Regions from separate parts of the Streptomyces qianjiangensis genome, predicted to be linked through region 2. Evidence: predicted binding sites of a transcription regulator. Region 2 holds the regulator's gene; each other region holds the start of a gene.
The links. The regulator HrcA, encoded in region 2, represses chaperone genes, less so after heat shock. The targets are predictions, from matches to a motif close to TTNGCACTCNGNNNNNCNGAGTGCNAA.

Region 1 (7,433 bases), 1.1 Mb from region 2:
TCCGCCATCGGTGGCCGCTCCTCCGTGTCCACCGAGTAGGTGCGCGGCTCGAAGCCGTCCTCGCCCCGCTCGAACTGGGTGAGGGAAGGACGGATGAGGTGGCCCCGGGCCAGCCGCAGCTGCGCCGTCCGGTAGATCGCCGCCGCCATCCGGCCCAGCGCCTGCCCGTCCTGGTGCCGGTGCTTGCGCACACCCACGTCGACCTGCGCGAGCGCGTCCAGGCCCACCAGGTGCAGGGCGTCGACCAGCATGCCCAGCTCCACGCCGTAGCCGACGGGGAACGGGAGCTGTTCCAGCAGGGAGCGGCGGGCCGCGTACTCGCCGCCGAGCGGCTGCACGAAGCCGGCCAGCTGCGGCCAGTGCATGTTCAGCAGCGGGCGCGCCATCAGCTCGGTGACCCGGCCGCCCTGGCCCGTCGCCCCGCCCAGCGGGCGGTCGTACATGGCCTTGACCAGGTCGACGTCCGGGTCGGTCAGCAGCGGGCCGACGATCCCGGTGACGAAGTCGGAGGAGAACTCCCTCAGGTCGGCGTCGATGAAGCAGACGATGTCCCCGCCCGTGACCAGCAGGGAACGCCACAGCACCTCCCCCTTGCCGGGAACGGCCGGAATACGCGGCAGGATGTCGTCGCGGTGGACGACCCTGGCGCCCGCGGCGGCGGCCACCGCGGAGGTACGGTCGGTGGATCCCGAGTCGACGACCACGATCTCGTCGACGAGCGGGACCTGCTGCATGAGGTCGTGACGGATCACGGCGACGATGTCACCGACCGTCTCCTCCTCGTTGAGCGCGGGCAGCACCACGGACACCGACTGACCCGTCCGCTGCTTGGCGGCGAGGATCTTGTGGAGGGGGCGATCGGTCATGGACCAGGAGCGGGTGGCCAGCCAGCGCTCGACTTCTTCCAGCACAGTCAGCGGCTCCTCACTGTTGTCTCGCGGTTCGGACGACTATCTCAACTGTCCTGGCCTTCGGTTACAGTCTTGAACAACGCCGATGACCATCGCATGTCGAGGGTCGTGGGCGTTTACAACCACATACAGCTCATCCAGAGGGGCAGAGGGACACGGCCCGATGAAGCCCCGGCAACCCTCCAGTCGGCTCTCGTAGATCACTGATCGCTCGCGAGGCTCCCGGCTAGGGAAGGTGCCAAATCCGTCTCACGGCGAGATGCGTCGTGAGGAAGATGAGGAGAAAGGGCCTCGCCTCCATGGCTGTGCAGACAGTTGCAAGCACCAGCAATCCCACCGTAGACCTCGGCCCGGCCGCCGCTCTGAGCTGTCGCGAGTGCGGTCACCGGGTACCGCTCGGACCGGTGTTCGCCTGCGAGGAGTGTTTCGGCCCGCTCGAGATCGCGTACGACTTCTCGGCGTACGAAACCGAGGAACTCCGCAGGCGCATCGAGGCGGGCCCCGCGAACATCTGGCGCTACGCGCCGCTGCTGCCCGTCCCCGCGGACGTGGCCGACAAGCCGAACCTGAACCCCGGCTGGACCAAGCTCGTCAAGGCCGACAACCTGGCGCGCGAGCTCGGTGTGACCGGCGGCCTGTATGTGAAGGACGACTCCGGCAACCCGACGCACTCCTTCAAGGACCGCGTTGTCGCCCAGGCCCTGGAGGCCGCCCGCGCCTTCGGCTTCACCACCCTGTCCTGCTCCTCCACGGGCAACCTCGCCGGTGCCGTCGGCGCCGCGGCCGCCCGCGCCGGCCTCCGCTCCTGCGTGTTCATCCCGCACGACCTGGAGCAGGGCAAGGTCGTCATGGCCGCGATCTACGGTGGCAACCTTGTCGGCATCGAGGGCAACTACGACGACGTGAACCGCTTCTGCTCCGAGCTGATCGGCGACCCGGCCGGCGAGGGCTGGGGCTTCGTCAACGTCAACCTGCGGCCGTACTACGCGGAGGGCTCCAAGACCCTGGCGTACGAGATCTGCGAGCAACTCGGCTGGCGGCTGCCCGACCAGATCGTGGTCCCCATCGCCTCCGGCTCCCAGCTCACCAAGGTCGACAAGGGTCTGCAGGAGCTGATCAAGCTCGGGCTGGTCGAGGACCGGCCCTACAAGATCTTCGGCGCCCAGGCCGAGGGCTGCTCCCCGGTGTCCGTGGCCTTCAAGGGCGGGCACGACGTGGTCCGCCCGCAGAAGCCGAACACCATCGCCAAGTCCCTGGCCATCGGCAACCCGGCCGACGGGCCGTACGTCCTCGACATCGCGCGCCGCACCGGCGGCGCGGTGGAGGATGTGACGGACGAGCAGGTCGTGGACGCCATCAAGCTGCTGGCGCGGACCGAGGGCATCTTCGCCGAGACGGCGGGCGGTGTGACGGTGGGCGTGACACAGAAGCTCATCAAGGACGGCGTCCTCGACCCGTCCAAGACCACGGTCGTCCTCAACACGGGTGACGGCCTCAAGACGTTGGACGCGGTGGCCGGTACGGGGCTCACCGCGACCATTCGTCCCAACCTTGAGTCGTTCCGAGAGGCTGGCCTCGCTTGACCTCCTCCCCGGAGTCCCGAGGAGTCCAGCGGTCGCCCGCTGGGGTTCCTGCTTCACGGCCGACTGCCCCCGGGACGAACCCGAGCCGAGGTCTTACGTCAGCTCCACAGGCCGAAACCGCCGGCCCGGCGGTCGACACGCAACGTAGTCATATCGTCACCGGAGGTCGAATCGTATGAGCGTGACCGTTCGCATCCCCACCATCCTGCGCACCTACACGGGCGGCCAGGCCGAGGTCCAGGCCGAGGGTGCGACCCTCGCCGAGGTCATCGAGAGCCTGGAGAAGAACCACACCGGGATCGCCGCCCGCGTCCTGGACGACCAGGGCAAGCTGCGCCGCTTCGTCAATGTGTACGTCAACGACGACGACGTCCGCTTCGAGCAGGGCCTGGACACGGCGACCCCCGACGGCTCGGGTGTCTCCATCATTCCGGCCGTCGCCGGCGGCTGATTATTACCGTGGGTAACTGCAGTTACCGATTGTTCATCTGATTGCCCCCTCCGTGAGAGAAGCGGAGGGGGCAATTCAGCGTGGTTGAGCACGGTACAGTTGGGGAACTCGCTCCCGATCTCCGGGTCGGAAGCCCCGGATTCATGCCGTAGGCCCGACAAGAAGTAGCCAAAGTATGCGGGCCTTCTGAGGCTTTTACACCTTTTGCGGGGCCCGACTTGCCCTGTATTCAGGCGAATTCTCGCCACATTCCGGACCGGTCGCGTCCAGAATTCTCGTCCGATTGACCTGTTGCAGACGGCAGTTGGACAGATACATTCAGCCGCGGTCGACGCGTTCCGGCGCACGCCCCCAAGCCAATGGGGGGTGAGGTCTGACCCGGATCCGCGAGGTGTGGATCTGTGCAAGGGCCAGTAATAGGGGAGTTAGGCATGGCTCAGGGCACCGTCAAGTGGTTCAACGCGGAGAAGGGGTACGGCTTCATCGCGGTCGACGGTGGTGCGGATGTTTTCGTCCACTACAGCGCGATCCAGATGGACGGCTACCGCACCCTGGAAGAGGGACAGCGGGTCGACTTCGAGATCTCGCAGGGCCAGAAGGGCCCGCAGGCGGACATGGTCCGGCTGGCGACCAGCTGAAGCACGCGTCGACTGACACCGACGTTCTGTTCATCTTCGAAGGGCCCGTACCTCCCGGGGGACGGGCCCTTCGGTCTGCCCGGACCGCCCGCGTTGCCCAGCCGTCGTGACGCCGCCGCCCACCTGCGTATCCCCCCGAGCCGCTTGCGCCCGCCCGTCGCCCGACCACCACCCTTCAAGGAGCCCGCTTCGCGGGCGCTTCTTGCACTCGGACGGGGCGAGTGCTAATCATTGGCGTTAGCACTCTGAAGGTGAGAGTGACAAAGATGGACCGGGTCGGTGAGGCCGCGGAGCGGGTGGGGCAAGGAACCACCGGCCCGTGAGCCGTCCGTCGCGGGCGCGGGCGCGGTCCGAAGGAATCACCCCCAGTCCTGGAGGGACCACTTCACATGGCCAAGATCATCGCGTTCGACGAGGAGGCGCGGCGCGGCCTCGAGCGCGGCATGAACCAGCTCGCGGACGCCGTGAAGGTGACGCTCGGCCCCAAGGGCCGCAACGTCGTCCTCGAGAAGAAGTGGGGCGCCCCCACGATCACCAACGATGGTGTCTCCATCGCCAAGGAGATCGAGCTCGAGGACCCGTACGAGAAGATCGGCGCCGAGCTGGTCAAGGAAGTCGCCAAGAAGACGGACGACGTCGCCGGTGACGGTACGACCACCGCGACCGTGCTCGCCCAGGCCCTGGTCAAGGAAGGCCTGCGCAACGTCGCCGCCGGTGCCAACCCGATGGCCCTCAAGCGCGGTATCGAGAAGGCCGTCGAGGCCGTCTCCGCCGCCCTGCTCGAGCAGGCCAAGGACGTCGAGACCAAGGAGCAGATCGCCTCCACGGCCTCCATCTCCGCCGCCGACACCCAGATCGGCGAGCTCATCGCCGAGGCGATGGACAAGGTCGGCAAGGAAGGCGTCATCACCGTCGAGGAGTCCCAGACCTTCGGTCTGGAGCTGGAGCTCACCGAGGGTATGCGCTTCGACAAGGGCTACATCTCGGCGTACTTCGCCACCGACATGGAGCGGATGGAGGCGTCGCTCGACGACCCGTACATCCTCATCGCCAACTCCAAGATCGGCTCCGTCAAGGACCTGCTCCCGCTCCTGGAGAAGGTCATGCAGTCGGGTAAGCCGCTGCTGATCATCGCCGAGGACGTCGAGGGCGAGGCCCTGTCGACCCTGGTCGTCAACAAGATCCGCGGCACCTTCAAGTCCGTCGCCGTCAAGGCCCCGGGCTTCGGTGACCGCCGCAAGGCCATGCTCGGCGACATCGCCATCCTCACGGGCGGCGAGGTCATCTCCGAGGAGGTCGGCCTCAAGCTGGAGAACGCGACCCTGGACCTCCTGGGCCGCGCCCGCAAGGTCGTCATCACCAAGGACGAGACCACCATCGTCGACGGTGCCGGCTCCTCCGACCAGGTCAACGGCCGGGTCAACCAGATCCGCGCCGAGATCGAGAGCAGCGACTCCGACTACGACCGCGAGAAGCTGCAGGAACGCCTGGCGAAGCTCGCCGGCGGTGTCGCGGTCATCAAGGCCGGTGCCGCCACCGAGGTGGAGCTCAAGGAGCGCAAGCACCGCATCGAGGACGCCGTCCGCAACGCCAAGGCGGCCGTCGAGGAGGGCATCGTCGCCGGTGGTGGCGTGGCGCTCATCCAGGCGTCCTCCGTCTTCGAGAAGCTGGACCTGCAGGGTGACGAGGCGACCGGCGCCCAGGCCGTGAAGCTCGCGCTCGAGGCTCCGCTGAAGCAGATCGCCGTCAACGCCGGCCTCGAGGGCGGTGTCGTGGTGGAGAAGGTGCGCAACCTGACCCCGGGCCACGGCCTGAACGCCGCGACCGGCGAGTACGTCGACCTGGTCAAGGAAGGCATCATCGACCCGGCGAAGGTGACCCGTTCCGCGCTGCAGAACGCCGCCTCCATCGCCGCGCTGTTCCTGACCACCGAGGCCGTCATCGCCGACAAGCCGGAGAAGGCCGCCGCGGCCGCTCCGGGCGGCATGCCGGGCGGTGACATGGACTTCTGATCGACCGGTTCCGGTTGATCGAGCGTCCTGCTTGATCCGAGGGCGGCACTCCCTGTGCGGGGGTGCCGCCCTCGGGCGTTTTCAGGGCTCAGCCGACGCGGGTCTCCGTCAGGGGAACGCCGCTGCTTGCCTGAGAGTAGTGGGAACCCACCGCGGGCTGACCCGTGTAGTTCGGCCCGGCGGAGGGATCGGCACCCGCGTAGTGGAACGGCAGTCGGATGTCGCGGGCGCCATCGAGGGTGAGGCGGTGGTGCCGGGAGCTGTAGCGGAATCCGGCGGCGCGGAGGGTGGAGAGGGCGGCCCGCCCGGCAGGTGAGCCGTCGGCCCAGCGGATGGAGTCGGGGTCGAAGTGGGCGATGAACAGTCCGTCGGGGGTGAGCCAGGAGGCGGCCCGGCAGACAAGCCCCAGCTGATCGCCGATGTAGTGGAGACCGTGTACGCAGGTGATGAGGTCGTACGTCCGTGAGGGCGCCCAAGAGGAGATGGAGGCAATGATCTCCTCCAGGACGGGCGGCGTCGGCGTCCCGGGCACGAGCGGCCCCACGAGGTCTACGGCGGTGAGCACAGCGTCGCTCGACAGGGCACCGGCCGCTTCCCGCAGGGCCCGGCCCTCACCACTGCACAGGTCCAGCCAGGAGGGAGCGGGACGACCGGCCAGCCGGGTAAGGGGATCGAAGCCCAACTCGCGGGCGTAGCTGTTGACTCCGGTGAGCCCGCGTTGCCGGTTCATGGAGTTGTTGGCTACGACGGAGGACCGCTCCAGCTCGTCGCTCGCGGAGATCAGTGGGGGTTTCGGCATACGGTCAGTCTGCGTACTCCTTGAGCTCCTCGGTCTCCAGGGTGATGCTCACCGGCGGTGGGAGCTCGACGGTGGCGCCCCAGAGGTCCGGTAACGGCTTGACCTCTAGCTTTCCGTCGATGAGTTCGAGCTTGACGGCCTCGGGAGCCTTACGGGCCAGCTCCTCGAAGTCCTCGGCCGAGATTCGATCGCCCTTGACGTACAGCCGCCCGTTGATGAGTTCGAGCTGCACATTCTTCGGTGCCCTGCGGGCAAGCTCCTCGAAGTCCTCGACGGACATCTGCGGGCGCTGGGCGGTGCTGGGGGTCATGGCGTCGCCTCCTCCCCTCCATCCTGCCCCGGGGTGGTGTCGTCGGACCGTAGGAGCGGTCATGCGGGTGTCCTCTCTCGTCGCTTCAGGGACATCGCAGCCCGGATCTCACCCGCGCGGGCGTGGGCAGAGGGGGCGGGCAGGGGCGTACGGGGACGCGCGGGAGCGCGTTCGCCTCGGCACCCGCCGCACACGCCCCCCCCGGCAGCGCTTCCGGCCGTCCCGGCACCCCGCACTCGGCGCACTCCAGCACCCGGCGGGGCAGGCGCGGGGCGGGTGGTGGTTCCGGCGGGAGTTTGTCGGTCAACCGGCGGCGGAGCAGGGCCGCCGGACGAGGTGCTACGGGAGCGGGTGCGGCGACTGAACCGGGGCGGTGTGAGCGGCGTCACGTAGAGCTTTCCTCAGGGTCGGAATGTGGGGCAGCGCATAGGCAGTTACTTAAGGAGCTGCAACAATGCATGCTCACGTACCGGCCGGTCGGCATCCGACCCCACTCACGAGGAGCCCCCCACGTGACCGTCACCACGCCCCCCGCCTCCCGCGCGGCCCAGATCCTGTCCCGTCCGATCGCGCTCAACGGCCTCACCGTTCCCAACCGGATCGTGATGGCGCCGATGACCCGGATGTTCTCCCCGGGAGGCATCCCGGGTGAGGACGTGCGCTCGTACTACGCGCGCCGAGCCGCCGCCGGTGTCGGACTGATCGTCACCGAGGGCACGTACGTGGGCC
Region 2 (7,433 bases):
TCGACCCGGCCTATCTGGCCGCGCTCCGCGCGGGCGGCTTCAACCGCGTCTCCTTCGGCATGCAGAGCGCGAAGCAGCATGTGCTGCGCGTGCTCGACCGGACGCACACCCCCGGGCGCCCCGAAGCCTGCGTGGCGGAGGCGAGGGCCGTGGGCTTCGAGCATGTGAACCTGGACCTGATCTACGGCACACCCGGCGAGTCGGACGACGACTGGCGGGCGTCGCTGGACGCGGCGATCGGCGCCGGGCCGGACCACGTCAGCGCCTACGCCCTGATCGTCGAGGAGGGCACGCAGCTGGCCCGTCGCATCCGCCGGGGCGAGGTCCCGATGACGGACGACGACGTCCACGCGGACCGCTATCTGATTGCCGAGGAGGCCCTGTCGGCGGCGGGCTTCGACTGGTACGAGGTGTCCAACTGGGCCACCTCGGAATCGGGCCGCTGCCTGCACAACGAGCTGTACTGGCGCGGGGCCGACTGGTGGGGCGCGGGTCCGGGCGCCCACAGCCACGTCGGAGGCGTCCGCTGGTGGAACGTGAAGCACCCGGGGGCGTACGCGGCGGCCCTGGCGTCGGGGCGGACGCCGGGAGCGGGCCGCGAGCTGCTGTCGGACGAGGACCGCCGGGTGGAGCGGATCCTGCTGGAGCTGCGGCTGCGGGAGGGGGCACCGCTGACGCTGCTGCGCGAGGAGGGGCTCGCGGCTTCGCGCCGGGCACTGGGGGACGGGCTGCTGCAGGAAGGGCCGTACGGGGAGGGGCGGGCGGTGCTGACGTTGCGGGGGAGGCTGCTGGCGGATGCGGTGGTCAGGGACCTGGTGGATTGATCACTCGGGTGAGTGAATCCCCCGGAACGCCGGTTCGGTCCTTAACCTGGTTCGTAGGCTGCCGCCAAAAGGACGCGGCGGATGTGGAGGCCACGGAGATGACCGCTGTGGACGAACGTGGAATGGCCAAGTACATCGAACAGTTCGAGCCTCCCGAGGGTGTCAAGGCTGAGCTTCTCCGCGGAGTGATCGTGATGATGGCCAGCCCTGACATCGTGCACAACATGATCGTTGCCGAGGTGCAGGACCAGATCCCGCGGCTGCGTTGGTCTCGCCTTCAGACCCAGGATGTCGACATCCTCGATGAGACAAGTGAGCCGGTACCGGATCTGGTCGTCGTGGCGCGCGACCTCCTACCCTCTTCGGGACGAGGGCTGCCGTGTCAGCTGATCACGATGGTCGTGGAGGTCGTCTCCAAGTCCAGCGTCCATCAGGACTACGTGGTCAAACGCTCGATCTACGCCGCCGGGAGGATCCCCGCCTACCTCATCCTCGACCCGATCATGGCGCACTGTGTCTTGCTGACGAAACCTGCGGGCCAGGGTGAGGACGCCGACTACCTCAGCCAGGAGATCATCAAGTTCGGCGATCAAGTCCCGTTGGAGGCTCTGGGGCTCGAACTGGACACCAGCGAATTCGGAACCTTCCCGGACGTCAGGCCCCACCGCTACCCGTGACGAAGTCGATCAGTTCCTCCACCCTCCCCAGCAACTCCGGCTCCAGGTCCTTGTAGGACCGCACCCGAGACAGAATCCCCTGCCAAGCCGCCCCCGTGTTCTCCGGCCAGCCCAGCGCCCGGCACACCCCCGTCTTCCAGTCCTGGCCGTGCGGGACGCGCGGCCAGCCCGTGATCCCCAGGGACGCCGGCTTCACCGCCTCCCAGATGTCGATGTACGGGTGGCCCACCACCAGCGCGTGCTCGCTCGTCACCGACTCGGCGAGCCGCCACTCCTTCGTACCCGGCACCAGGTGGTCCACCAGGACACCCAGTCGCGCGTCCGGCCCTGGCCCGAACTCCGCCACGATCGACAGCAGGTCGTCCACACCCTCCAGGTACTCCACGACCACGCCCTCGATGCGCAGGTCGTCGCCCCACACCTTCTCGACCAGCTCCGCGTCGTGGCGGCCCTCGACGTAGATGCGGCCGGCGCGGGCGACACGCGCGCGTGCGCCGGGGACGGCGACCGAGCCGGAAGCGGTACGGGTGGGACGTACCGGCGCTGTCGAAGGCCTCACCAGTGTCACCACCCTGCCCTCCAGCAGGAAGCCGCGCGGCTCCAGCGGGAACACCCGGTGCTTGCCGAAGCGGTCCTCCAGCGTCACCGTGCCCGCCTCGCAGCGGATCACCGCGCCGCAGAAGCCGGTGCCGGGCTCCTCCACCACCAGACCGGGGTCCGCCGGGACCTCCGGGACCGGCTCGGGCTTCTTCCAGGGCGGGGTCAGGTCCGGCGAGTACTGGCGCATTCGGATGACGATAGGAGAACCGCCGTACCCCCGCTCACGACACGCCGAAACGCGCCGCCAGCTCGTCGCGCTGCCGTCGTACGAAACCGGCGTCGACCACCGCTCCGTGACCCGGTACGTACAGCGCGTCCTCGCCGCCCAGGGCGAGCAGCCGGTCGAGGGCCGCGGGCCACCGCGACGGTACGGCGTCGGGGCCGGCCTGGGGCTCGCCGGACTCCTCGACCAGGTCGCCGCAGAACACCACCTCGGGGTCGCCCGGAACCAGGACCGCCAGGTCATGGGCGGTGTGGCCCGGGCCGACGTTCGCCAGCAGCACCTGGCGGCCCTCGCCCAGATCCAGCGTCCACTCGCCGGAGACCAGATGACGGGGCGGGACGAGGGCGTCGGCGGCCTCCTCCGCCTCCTGGGCGGGCAGCCCGTTGCGGATCGCGTCCCGGCGGAGTTCCTCCCGCTCGTACGCGAACACCGCGTCCATGCCCACCGCGGCGAACACCTCCGCGCCCGCGAACGCCGCCGCGCCGAAGACATGGTCGAAGTGCGGGTGGGTGAGCGCGAGATGGGTCACACGGTGACCGGCGAGCTGCTGCGCCCGCTCGCGCAACCACGCGCCCTCCCCGATGCTCGACCCGGCGTCCACCACCAGCGCCGTACCCTCCCCGAGAACCAGCCCCGCCGTGCAGTCCCAGCCAGGCAGCCGGCACCGGCCCACCCCGGCGGCCACCCGCTCCCACCCCAGCTCTTCCCAAGTCACCGTCATACGGCGACGCTATCCGTGACGGCCACCACGGGCACGAAGGCGCATGACCGGCCTTGCCCGGGGCGTACCCCACCGCCGTACACTGGGCCGGGGAACTCTGGCACTCGGACGAGCAGAGTGCCAGGCAGGGCGTCAAGATCACGACATTTCTGGAGGTGTGCGCGGATGCTGAGCGAACGCAGGCTCCAGGTGTTGCGCGCCATCGTCCAGGACTATGTCGGCACGGAGGAGCCGGTCGGCTCCAAGGCGCTCACCGAGCGGCACAACCTCGGCGTGTCCCCGGCGACCGTCCGCAACGACATGGCGGCCCTGGAGGACGAGGGCTTCATCGCCCAGCCGCACACCAGCGCGGGGCGGATCCCGACGGACAAGGGCTACCGGCTGTTCGTCGACAAACTCGCCGGCGTCAAGCCGATGAGCGCCCCCGAACGGCGGGCGATCCAGAACTTCCTCGACGGCGCCGTCGACCTCGACGACGTCGTGGCACGCACGGTACGGCTGCTCGCCCAGCTCACCCGGCAGGTCGCCGTCGTGCAGTACCCCTCCCTGACCCGCTCGACCGTGCGGCACGTGGAACTGCTGTCGCTCGCGCCCGCGCGGGTGATGCTCGTGCTGATCACGGACACCGGCCGGGTCGAGCAGCGGATGGTCGACTGCCCGGCACCCTTCGGGGAATCGTCCCTGGCGGATCTGCGGGCGCGGCTGAACAGCCGGGTCGCGGGCCGTCGTTTCACGGACGTGCCCCAGCTGGTCGAGGATCTGCCGGAGGCCTTCGAGGTCGAGGACCGCGGCACGGTCTCGACGGTGCTCTCCACTCTGCTGGAGACGCTCGTCGAGGAGAACGAGGAGCGGCTGATGATCGGCGGCACCGCCAATCTCACCCGCTTCGGACATGACTTTCCCCTCACGATCCGCCCCGTCCTGGAGGCACTGGAGGAGCAGGTCGTGCTCCTCAAGCTCCTCGGCGAGGCGAAGGATCCGGGTGTGACCGTGCGCATCGGCCACGAGATCGCCCATGAGGGACTCAACTCCACGTCCGTCGTGTCGGTCGGTTACGGTTCGGGCGGCGAGGCAGTGGCCAAGCTCGGCGTGGTCGGACCGACCCGCATGGATTACCCGGGAACGATGGGAGCGGTACGCGCAGTGGCACGTTACGTCGGACAGATCCTGGCGGAGTCGTAAGTGGCCACGGACTACTACGCCGTTCTCGGCGTGCGTCGCGACGCGTCGCAGGAAGAGATCAAGAAGGCCTTCCGCCGGCTCGCGCGCGAGCTGCACCCGGACGTCAACCCGGATCCGAAGACCCAGGAGCGGTTCAAGGAGATCAACGCCGCTTACGAGGTGCTGTCGGACCCGCAGAAGAAGCAGGTCTACGACCTCGGCGGCGACCCGCTCTCGCAGGCCGGCGGGGCCGGTGCGGGCGGCTTCGGGGCCGGTGGCTTCGGCAACTTCTCCGACATCATGGACGCGTTCTTCGGTACGGCGTCGCAGCGCGGACCGCGCTCGCGTACCCGCCGGGGCCAGGACGCGATGATCCGTATCGAGGTCGAGCTGGACGAGGCGGCCTTCGGTACGACCAAGGACATCCAGGTCGACACGGCCGTCGTCTGCAACACCTGCAACGGCGAGGGCGCCGCGCCGGGCACCACCGCCCAGACGTGTGACATGTGCCGCGGCCGCGGTGAGGTGTCGCAGGTGACCCGGTCCTTCCTGGGCCAGGTCATGACGTCCCGCCCGTGCCCCCAGTGCCAGGGCTTCGGCACCGTGGTGCCCACCCCGTGCCCGGAGTGCGCCGGCGACGGCCGCGTGCGGTCCCGTCGCACCCTCACGGTCAAGATCCCGGCCGGTGTCGACAACGGCACGCGCATCCAGCTCGCCGGTGAGGGCGAGGTCGGCCCCGGCGGCGGTCCCGCCGGTGACCTGTACGTCGAGATCCACGAGCTGCCGCACGCCATGTTCCAGCGGCGCGGCGACGATCTGCACTGCACGGTGACGATCCCGATGACGGCGGCGGCGCTCGGCACCAAGGTCCCGCTGGAGACTCTGGACGGCCTCGAAGAGGTCGACATCCGTCCGGGCACCCAGTCCGGCCAGTCGATCCCGCTGCACGGCCGGGGCGTCACGCATCTGCGCGGCGGCGGACGCGGCGACCTCATCGTCCACGTCGAGGTCCAGACCCCGACCAAGCTGGACCCCGAGCAGGAGCGCCTGCTGCGCGAGCTGGCCAAGCTGCGCGGCGAGGAGCGGCCTCAGGGCCAGTTCCAGCCCGGTCAGCAGGGGCTGTTCTCCAGGCTGAAGGATGCGTTCAACGGTCGCTGACGGGTCGGTCGACGGTCGCTGATCCGGCCGCATGCCAATGGCTTATGCCAAGGGGCGGCCGGATTCGGACTTGATCGGAGGACGTGACAACATGCCGTCATGTCCTCCGCACTGACCGATCTCTTCCCACATCCGATCGTGCAGGCCCCCATGGCGGGCGGTGTCTCCGTTCCGCAGCTCGCGGCTGCCGTGTCCGATGCGGGCGGTCTCGGATTCCTCGCCGCCGGGTACAAGACCGCCGACGGCCTGTACCAGGAGATCAAGCAGCTGCGCGGACTCACCAACCGACCCTTCGGCGTCAACGTCTTCATGCCGCAGCCCGAGTACGCCGACCCGTCGGCCGTGGACGTCTACGCCCACCAGCTGGCCGGCGAGGCCGCCTGGTACGAGACCGAGCTCGGCGACCCGGACAGCGGCCGCGACGACGGCTACGACGTCAAGCTCGCCGTGCTCCTCGACAACCCGGTGCCGGTGGTCTCCTTCCACTTCGGCGTCCCGGCCCGTGAGGTGCTGGAGTCCTTCCGCCGCGCGGGCACCCTCACCCTGGTCACCGCGACCACCGTCGAGGAGGCCCTCGCCGTGCGGCGGGCCGGTGCCGACGCGGTGATCGCGCAGGGCGTGGAGGCCGGCGGACACCAGGGCACCCACCGTGACATCCCGGAGAACGACGGCTCCGGCATCGGACTGCTCTCCCTCGTCGCGCAGATCCGCGAGACCGTGGACCTCCCGATCGTCGCGGCGGGCGGCATCATGCGCGGCGGCCAGATCGCCGCCGCCCTCGCGGCGGGCGCGAGCGCGGCCCAGCTCGGCACCGCGTTCCTCGCCACTGCCGAGTCCGGCGCCAACGCCCTGCACAAGCGGGCGCTGACCAACCCGCTCTTCACCCGTACGGAACTCACCCGCGCGTTCTCCGGCAGACCGGCCCGCGGCCTGGTCAACCGCTTCATGCGCGAGCACGGACCGTACGCCCCCGCCGCCTACCCGGAGGTCCACCATCTGACCTCGCCGCTGCGCAAGGCGGCCGCCAAGGCCGGTGACGCGCAGGGCATGGCGCTCTGGGCGGGCCAGGGACACCGGATGGCCCGGGAACTGCCCGCCGGGCAGCTGGTGGAGGTCCTGGCGGCCGAACTCGCCGACGCCAGGACAGCGTTGTCGGCTCTTTCGCAGGCTGGAGGTGACGTCCGATGACCGCTCCGGTGTTCGTGCTCGACCCCCTGGAGCTTCCGGACTTCTGTGGAGGGGAATTCGTCCTCGACGGCCCCGAGGGACGCCACGCGGTGTCCGTCAAGCGGCTGCGGCCCGGTGAGGACGTCATCCTCACCGACGGCCGCGGACGCTGGATGGAGGGCGTCGTCAAGGCCGCCGAGGGCAAGGACCGCCTCGTCATCATGGACCTGGAGTCCGTCTTCGAGGAGCCCCAGCAGCAGCCCCGCATCACCGTCGTCCAGGCCCTCCCCAAGGGCGACCGCGGTGAAGTCGCCGTCGAGACCATGACCGAGGTCGGCGTCGACGCGATCGTGCCCTGGCAGGCCGCCCGCTGCATCACCCAGTGGAAGGGCGACCGCGGGCTCAAGGCGCTCGGCAAGTGGCGGACCACCGCCCGTGAGGCCGGCAAGCAGTCCCGCCGGGTCCGTTTTCCCGAGGTCGCCAACGCGGCGACGACCAAGCAGGTTGCCGCACTTCTCGCCAAAGCCGACTTCGCCGCCGTGCTCCACTCCGACTTCGAGCACCGCGGTGCACCGCTCGCCACCGCCCAACTCCCCGCCGAGGGCGAGATCGTGCTGGTCGTGGGGCCCGAAGGGGGCGTCTCCCAGGAGGAGCTGGCGCTCTTCGAGGAAGCGGGCGCCAAGGCGTACGTCCTCGGGCGTAGCGTGCTGCGTACATCGACCGCCGGGACCGCCGCGGCGGCCCTCCTGCTGGGCCGTACCGGCCGCTGGTCCTGACACCAGGGGGAGACACCGTGGAACTCGCACAGGTCCGGCTGCTCGTCACCGACTTCGCCGCCTGCTACCGCTTCTACGCCGAAGTCCTCGGCCTCAAGCCGCAGTCCGGCGCGACCGGGGGCCCGT
Region 3 (7,433 bases), 2.3 Mb from region 2:
GCGGAGAGAACAGTGGAACAGCAGCCCACCGAGCAGCCTCCCGAGCGTCCCGAGCAGCCCCCCGCCTCCCGGGCCATCGAGACCGTCTTCCGGCTGGAGTACCCGCGCGTCATCGCCGGCGTGACCCGTATCGTCCGCGATGTCGGTATCGCGGAGGAGCTCGCGCAGGACGCCCTGGTCGCTGCCCTGGAGCAGTGGCCCGGGGACGGTGTGCCCGACAACCCCGGTGCCTGGCTCATGGCCACCGCACGGCACCGTGCCGTGGACCTGGTCCGGCGCCGCGAGCGCTACGCCCGCAAGCTGGCCGAGATCGGCCGGGACCTGGAGACCACCGCTCCGCCGCACGAGCCCGCCGATCCGGCGGACATCGACGACGACCTGCTTCGTCTCGTCTTCACCACCTGCCATCCAGTGCTGTCCGCCGAGGCACGGATCGCCCTCACCCTGCGTCTGCTGGGCGGTCTGACGACACCGGAGATCGCCCGCGCCTTCCTCGTGCCCGAGCCGACCGTCGCGCAGCGGATCGTGCGCGCGAAGCGCACGCTGGCGACGAAGAACGTCGCCTTCGAGGTTCCGTACGGGCCCGACCGCGAGGCCCGTCTCGGCTCCGTGCTCGACGTCATCTATCTGATCTTCAACGAGGGGTACGCGGCCACGGCCGGGGACGACTGGCTGCGCCCCGCGCTGTGCGAGGACGCCCTGCGCCTGGCCCGTGTCCTGTCCTCCCTCATGCCGAAGGAACCGGAGGTCCACGCCCTGACCTCCCTCCTGGAGTTCCAGGCGTCCCGCGCCGCGGCCCGCACCGGCCCCGACGGCGCACCGGTCCTCCTCAAGGACCAGAACCGCCGCCGCTGGAACCGCATGCTCATCGCCCGCGGCATCAAGGCCCTCGCCCGCGCGGACGCCACGGCGGTCGGCGCCCCCGGTCCGTACGCCCTCCAGGCCGCGATCGCCGCCTGCCACGCACACGCGTACTCCTACGAGGAGACCGACTGGACGGCCATCGCGACCCTCTACGGCCTGCTCGCCGCCCGCGCCCCGTCCCCGGTCGTCGAACTCAACCGCGCGGTCGCCGTGTCCATGGCCGAGGGCCCGGGCCCGGCCCTGGCGATCGTCGACGACCTCGCCGCCGAACCCGCGCTGCGTGACTACCACCTGCTGCCCAGCGTCCGCGGCGACCTGCTGGCCCGCCTCGGGCGTACGGCGGAGGCGCGCGCCGAGCTCGCGCGGGCCGCCGAGCTCACCCGCAACGCGCGGGAGCGGGAGCTGCTGGCCGCGCGGGTGAGGAGCTCGACCGGCGGCCATGACCGACACGGCGCTCAGCCGTTCGCGGGCGCCCCGAGCAGCATCGTCGGGGCGCCCGCGACGCGTGTGAGGAAGACCGTCGCCGAGTTGGGCCCCTGCGGCTTGACCTTCCGCCGCAACTCCTCGGGCTCCACGGCCGACCCGCGCTTCTTCACGGTCAGCGAGCCGACCTCGCGCTCCCGCAGCAGCGCCTTCAACTTCTTCACACTGAAGTGGAGTTGGTCGGTGATCTCGTAGGCGGACGCGTACGGCGTCGGCCGCAGTTCGTCCGCCGTGACGTACGCGATGGTCGCGTCGACGAGCCCGCCGCCGACCGACTCGGCCACCTCGGCGACCAGATGCGCCCGGATGACGGCCCCGTCGGGCTCGTACAAGTAGCGCCCCACAGGCCGCACTCGGGGGTCCGGCAGCCCCCGTCCGAGCAGCGACCGCGGCCCTGGCAGCAGCGTGGCCCGTACGGCGCCGGGCCGGATCCCGGCCCCGAACCACAGCACCGCCTCCTTCACGTCCCCGCCGTCGGAGATCCACTCGGCCTCGGCGTCGGCCGGGACCGTCTCGTGGGGGATGCCGGGTGCGATCTTCAGCGCGGCGACCCGGGCCGCCGAGGCCGCGCCGACCGCCCACGAGAGCGGCGGGGAGTACGCCTCCGGATCGAAGATCCGCCCGCCCGTCGCCCGACCACCACCCCTCAACGACGCGCTTCGCGCGGCCCCTCCTGGTCTGCCGCCCCGCCGTGCCGGGTCGACGAACACGGCGTCGTAGGCGGACGTGTCCACCTCCGTCACGTCCGCCTCGCGCACCTCGATCAGCTCGGCAAGGCCCAGCGCCTCGGCGTTCGCCCGCGCCACCTCCACCGTCAGCGGATCCCGGTCCACGGCCAGCACCCGGATCCCGGCGCGCGCGAGCGCGAGCGCGTCGCCGCCGATGCCGCAGCACAGGTCGGCGACGGAGGTCACCCCCAGATCGCGGAGGCGTCCCGCCCGGTACGCCGCCACGCTCGTCCGTGTGGACTGCTCGACCCCGTTGGGCGTGAAGAACATCCGCTCGGCGTCCTCGGCCCCGAACTTCGCCGCCGCCCGCTGCCGCAGCCGGGCCTGGCCGAGGGCCGCCGACACCAGATCCGCCGGGTGCTCGCGGCGCAGCCGGGTGGCGACGGCGAGTTCGTCGGCGGGGGCCGTGCCGCGGACCTCGTCGAGGAGGGCACGGCCCTCGGGGGTGAGCAGGGAGCGGAAGGGGAGGAGGTCGTTCACCGGGTCATTGTGGGCCAGTCGGTGGATGGTGCGCCTCCGGCGGCGGTGCCTGCCCCGGTTCGGGGCCGGGTCCTGCGAGGATCCGGCACCATGCGAGCAGTCGTACAAAATGACAAAAATAGGGCCCTGAAGAGGGCTGGTCTCCGTGCGGGCGTCGCCGCGCTCGCCGTCGCCGCCGGCGTCTCCGGCTGTTCGGGGCCGGGCCCGGACAGCGGTGTACGCCCCGCTCCGGGCCAGCAGAGGCTCCAGGCACCCCCCGCACGCGCCCTGGACTCCTACGCCACCCGGCTGAAGGCCGACCGCGCCGCCCTCGCGGCCGCCGCGCGGCACTGGGACCTGGACCAGGTCCCCCTGATGCCCCCGGCGCCCCCGGCCCGCAAACCGCGGATCACCGCCCGCGCCGGCTTCGAGGTCGACGGCCAGGAGGAGGAGAAACTGCCGCCGGTCTTCACCACGATCCCCACCAAGCAGAAGGTCGTCTTCCTCACCATCGACGACGGCGCCGAGAAGGACCCGGCGTTCCTGCGCATGATGAGCGACCTGAAGGTCCCGTACACCGCCTTCCTCAGCAACTACCTGATCAAGGACGACTACGCGTACTTCCGGCAGATGCAGGCCGAGGGCATCACCCTCAACAACCACACCCTCCACCACCCCTATCTGCCCGGTCTGTCCTACGAGGAGCAGAAGAACGAGATCTGCGGCATGCAGGGCGTGATGGAGAAGTGGTTCGGCAAGGCCCCCACCGTCTTCCGCCCGCCCTACGGCAACTACAACGGCGACACCCTGCGCGCCGCCAAGTCCTGCGGCATCAAGTACGCGCCGATCTGGGACGAGGAGGTCTTCGTCGACCACTGGGAGTACCGCGAGGACGACAAGAGCCTGCACCCCGGCGACATCGTGCTCACCCACTTCCGGGGCCGTGACGACTGGGACGGCACGATGGTCGACGACATGCGCCGTTTCCTGAACAAGGTCACCCGCGAGGGGTACGCGGTGGCACGCCTGGAGGACTACCTGTGAAGCGGCCGAGGGGGCGGCGGCGGTGCCGGGCACTGACGGCGGCCGTGCTCGCCTCGGCCGTCCTGCTTCCCGTGAGCGGCTGCGCCCAGTCCGTCGACCCCATCGAACGGCTGGGCAAGAAGGCGGCCGCGCGGGTACGGCCGCGCGGTCCCGACGGCGAGCAGGCGTACCGGCGCTGGGGCCTGGGTTCGCCGCTGGCCCCGGCCCCGACGCCCACGGTGCGTCCCGTGGGGCGGCACACCAAGGGCCGGTCCCTGCCTCCGGTGGTGGACCGCGTCCGCACCCGTGACCGGGTCGTCTTCCTCACCTACGGCGACGGCGCCGAGAAGGACTCCCGGTTCGCCGACATGGTCCGTGAACTGCGGCTCCCGGTCAGCGTGTTCCTCACCGACCGCGCCGCCGGACCGGGGTACGCCCGGCTCGCCCGCCTCCAGTCGGCGGGCGCCGGCGTCCAGAACCACACCCTCGGCCACACCTCGCTGCGCGGACTGTCGTACGCCGGCCAGCGCGCCGAGATCTGCGGCCAGCAGGACAAGCTCAAGTCCCGCTTCGGCCGGCGCCCCAGCCTCTTCCGCCCGCCGCACGGCACGTACGACAGGACGACCCTGCGCGCGGCCGACGACTGCGGTGTCTCGGCGGTGGCCCTCTGGCGTGCCGAGACGACCGCCGACGGCATCACCTACACCCACGGCCCCGAACACCTCCGCCCGGGCGACATCGTCAACGTGGCCCCGGACGACACCACGGGCCCGACCCTCTGCGACCGCACGGCCCGCGTGCTGCGCCGCGCCCAGTCCCGCGGCCTGACGGTGGGCCGCCTGGAGGACTACTTGTGAGGCGCCGCTAGCGTTGCGGCCTGACGGACTGAGTGACGGACTGGGAGATACGCCCCGCATCGACGGCGGACTCCGAGCCGGCGGCGGAACTGCGTGCCGTGGTGCTGAGAGCCGATCTCGAACGGCTGGGTCGGTACGACGAGCACCGGGTACGGCAGCGACTGCGCGACGGCTTCGTCCTGGACACGGAGGACGAGGGCCGCCACCCGCAGGCGACGGCGGCGCTCAGCCACGACCAGCACGTCCGGCGTTTGAGGACGAGGCCGTTCAGGCCGAGGCGAGGGTCTGGGGGTGGCAGCCCCCAGGGGGCGGTCACCGCAACACCGGGCCCGCCGCACAGACGTACGCCGACAGCGGAACCACGGCCGACGCGCCGCAGGCATTGGCACTCCGCTTGACCGAGTGCTAATCGCGGTCATAGTCTCGGCCCTGGCACTCCCCCCTGGAGAGTGCCAACAACGCGACGGGCAGGTCCGGCACCCGCGACGACGGATCGACCTGGTCGCCACCTCAGACAGTTAACCCCGTGAGATCTCCGAAGGGGGAGGTCGGATCGTGACGACCGCCAGCTCCAAGGTTGCCATCAAGCCGCTCGAGGACCGCATCGTGGTCCAGCCGCTCGACGCCGAGCAGACCACGGCTTCGGGCCTGGTCATTCCGGACACCGCCAAGGAGAAGCCCCAGGAGGGCGTCGTCCTGGCCGTGGGCCCGGGCCGTATCGAGGACGGCAAGCGCGTCGAACTCGACGTCAAGGTCGGCGACGTCGTGCTCTACAGCAAGTACGGCGGCACCGAGGTGAAGTACAACGGCGAGGAGTACCTCGTCCTCTCGGCTCGCGACGTGCTCGCGATCGTCGAGAAGTAATTCACCCGAAAGCACATTTCGTTGCTTTGAGCTGCGCCCTTGGCCCCCGCGACCCATAGGAAGCCGGGCGCCGGGGGCGCAGTTTTCGTTCATCCAAGATTTCCGAGAGGGCTCACGCTGTCATGGCGAAGATCCTGAAGTTCGACGAGGACGCCCGTCGCGCCCTTGAGCGCGGCGTCAACAAGCTTGCCGACACGGTCAAGGTGACGATCGGCCCCAAGGGCCGCAACGTCGTCATCGACAAGAAGTTCGGCGCCCCCACCATCACCAACGACGGCGTCACCATCGCCCGCGAGGTCGAGGTCGAGGACCCGTACGAGAACCTCGGCGCCCAGCTGGTGAAGGAGGTGGCCACCAAGACCAACGACATCGCTGGTGACGGCACCACCACCGCCACCGTGCTGGCCCAGGCGCTCGTCCGCGAGGGCCTGAAGAACGTCGCCGCGGGCGCCTCCCCGGCCGCCCTGAAGAAGGGCATCGACGCCGCGGTCGCCGCCGTCGCCGAGGACCTCCTCGCTTCGGCCCGCCCGATCGACGAGAAGTCCGACATCGCCGCCGTAGCCGCGCTGTCCGCCCAGGACCAGCAGGTCGGCGAGCTCATCGCCGAGGCGATGGACAAGGTCGGCAAGGACGGTGTCATCACCGTCGAGGAGTCCAACACCTTCGGCCTGGAGCTCGACTTCACCGAGGGCATGGCCTTCGACAAGGGCTACCTGTCGCCGTACTTCGTGACGGACCAGGAGCGTATGGAGGCCGTCCTCGACGACCCGTACATCCTGATCACCCAGGGCAAGATCGGCGCCATCGCCGACCTGCTGCCGCTGCTGGAGAAGGTCATCCAGGCCGGTGCCTCCAAGCCGCTGCTGATCATCGCCGAGGACGTCGAGGGCGAGGCCCTGTCGACCCTGGTCGTCAACAAGATCCGCGGCACCTTCAACGCCACCGCCGTGAAGGCCCCCGGCTTCGGCGACCGCCGCAAGGCGATGCTGCAGGACATGGCCATCCTCACCGGTGCCACCGTCATCTCCGAGGAGGTCGGCCTCAAGCTCGACCAGGTCGGTCTGGACGTGCTCGGCTCCGCCCGCCGCGTCACCGTCACCAAGGACGACACCACGATCGTCGACGGGTCCGGCAAGACCGAGGACGTGCACGGCCGCGTCGCGCAGATCAAGGCCGAGATCGAGAACACCGACTCCGACTGGGACCGCGAGAAGCTCCAGGAGCGCCTCGCGAAGCTGGCCGGCGGCGTGTGCGTGATCAAGGTCGGCGCCGCCACCGAGGTGGAGCTGAAGGAGAAGAAGCACCGTCTGGAGGACGCCATCTCCGCGACCCGCGCCGCGGTCGAGGAGGGCATCGTCTCCGGTGGTGGCTCCGCGCTGGTCCACGCCGTCAAGATCCTGGACGACAACCTCGGCAAGACGGGCGACGAGGCCACCGGTGTCTCCGTGGTCCGCAAGGCCGCCGTCGAGCCGCTGCGCTGGATCGCGGAGAACGCGGGCCTCGAGGGCTACGTCATCGTCTCCAAGGTCGCCGAGCTGGAGAAGGGCAACGGCTACAACGCCGCCACCGGCGAGTACGGCGACCTGGTCAAGGCCGGCGTCATCGACCCGGTGAAGGTCACCCGCTCCGCCCTGGAGAACGCCGCCTCCATCGCCTCCCTCCTCCTCACGACCGAGACCCTGGTCGTCGAGAAGAAGGAAGAGGAGCCGGCCGAGGCGGGCCACGGCCACGGTCACGGCCACGCCCACTGAGCGACACGCTCCTGAGCGAAGGCCCGGCACTCCCCGCGGAGTGCCGGGCCTTCGCGCTGTCTACTGTTCCAACTGGTCGAGAGCGCCCAACTGTTGCATCAGCCCCAGCTGGTCGTGCTGCCACCAGGTCTCGGCGATCTTGCCGTTGTCGCCGAACCGGAACAGCGTCATCCCGGTCATGGCGACCTTCCTGCCGGTGGGCGCGATCCCCAGGAAGTCGCCCTTGTGCGTGGCGTTCCAGGTCCACCGCGCACAGGCCCGGTCGCCCTGGGCGAGCACGTCCTCGACCGTGAAGGTGAAGTCGAAGGCGTCCCGCCACATCCGGTACTCGCTGAGGGCGTTGTCCAGCCCGATCGTGTTCTGCGGATTGATCGGATCGTGGCTGTGGATGTCCTCGTCGAGCA

Region 1: groL (chaperonin GroEL) is a predicted target of HrcA. The motif match lies at 3,785-3,811, and genes of this name have one in related genera.
Region 3: groES (co-chaperone GroES) is a predicted target of HrcA. The motif match lies at 4,797-4,823, and genes of this name have one in related genera.

Annotation. Positions count from the first base shown of each region.
Region 1 is NZ_CP106798.1:3,990,370-3,997,802, reverse strand. It holds gene N8I87_RS18300 (glucosyl-3-phosphoglycerate synthase) at 1-911, opposite strand, end outside; SAM riboswitch class I at 1,042-1,193, shown strand; gene thrC (threonine synthase) at 1,211-2,494, shown strand; gene N8I87_RS18290 (MoaD/ThiS family protein) at 2,670-2,945, shown strand; gene N8I87_RS18285 (cold-shock protein) at 3,377-3,583, shown strand; gene groL (chaperonin GroEL) at 3,973-5,595, shown strand; gene N8I87_RS18275 (class I SAM-dependent methyltransferase) at 5,684-6,394, opposite strand; partial or broken gene N8I87_RS18270 (Uma2 family endonuclease) at 6,480-6,704, opposite strand; gene N8I87_RS18260 (NADH:flavin oxidoreductase) at 7,217-7,433, shown strand, end outside.
Region 2 is NZ_CP106798.1:2,920,174-2,927,606, reverse strand. It holds gene hemW (radical SAM family heme chaperone HemW) at 1-824, shown strand, start outside; gene N8I87_RS13430 (Uma2 family endonuclease) at 923-1,501, shown strand; gene N8I87_RS13425 (DUF3097 domain-containing protein) at 1,479-2,288, opposite strand; gene N8I87_RS13420 (MBL fold metallo-hydrolase) at 2,323-3,045, opposite strand; gene hrcA (heat-inducible transcriptional repressor HrcA) at 3,211-4,227, shown strand; gene dnaJ (molecular chaperone DnaJ) at 4,228-5,364, shown strand; gene N8I87_RS13405 (nitronate monooxygenase) at 5,464-6,552, shown strand; gene N8I87_RS13400 (16S rRNA (uracil(1498)-N(3))-methyltransferase) at 6,549-7,307, shown strand; gene N8I87_RS13395 (VOC family protein) at 7,325-7,433, shown strand, end outside.
Region 3 is NZ_CP106798.1:5,233,660-5,241,092, forward strand. It holds partial or broken gene N8I87_RS24275 (RNA polymerase sigma factor) at 13-1,290, shown strand; gene N8I87_RS24280 (THUMP-like domain-containing protein) at 1,320-2,555, opposite strand; gene N8I87_RS24285 (polysaccharide deacetylase family protein) at 2,646-3,578, shown strand; gene N8I87_RS24290 (polysaccharide deacetylase family protein) at 3,575-4,414, shown strand; partial or broken gene N8I87_RS24295 (GNAT family N-acetyltransferase) at 4,447-4,590, shown strand; gene groES (co-chaperone GroES) at 4,970-5,278, shown strand; gene groL (chaperonin GroEL) at 5,401-7,029, shown strand; gene N8I87_RS24310 (ester cyclase) at 7,090-7,433, opposite strand, start outside.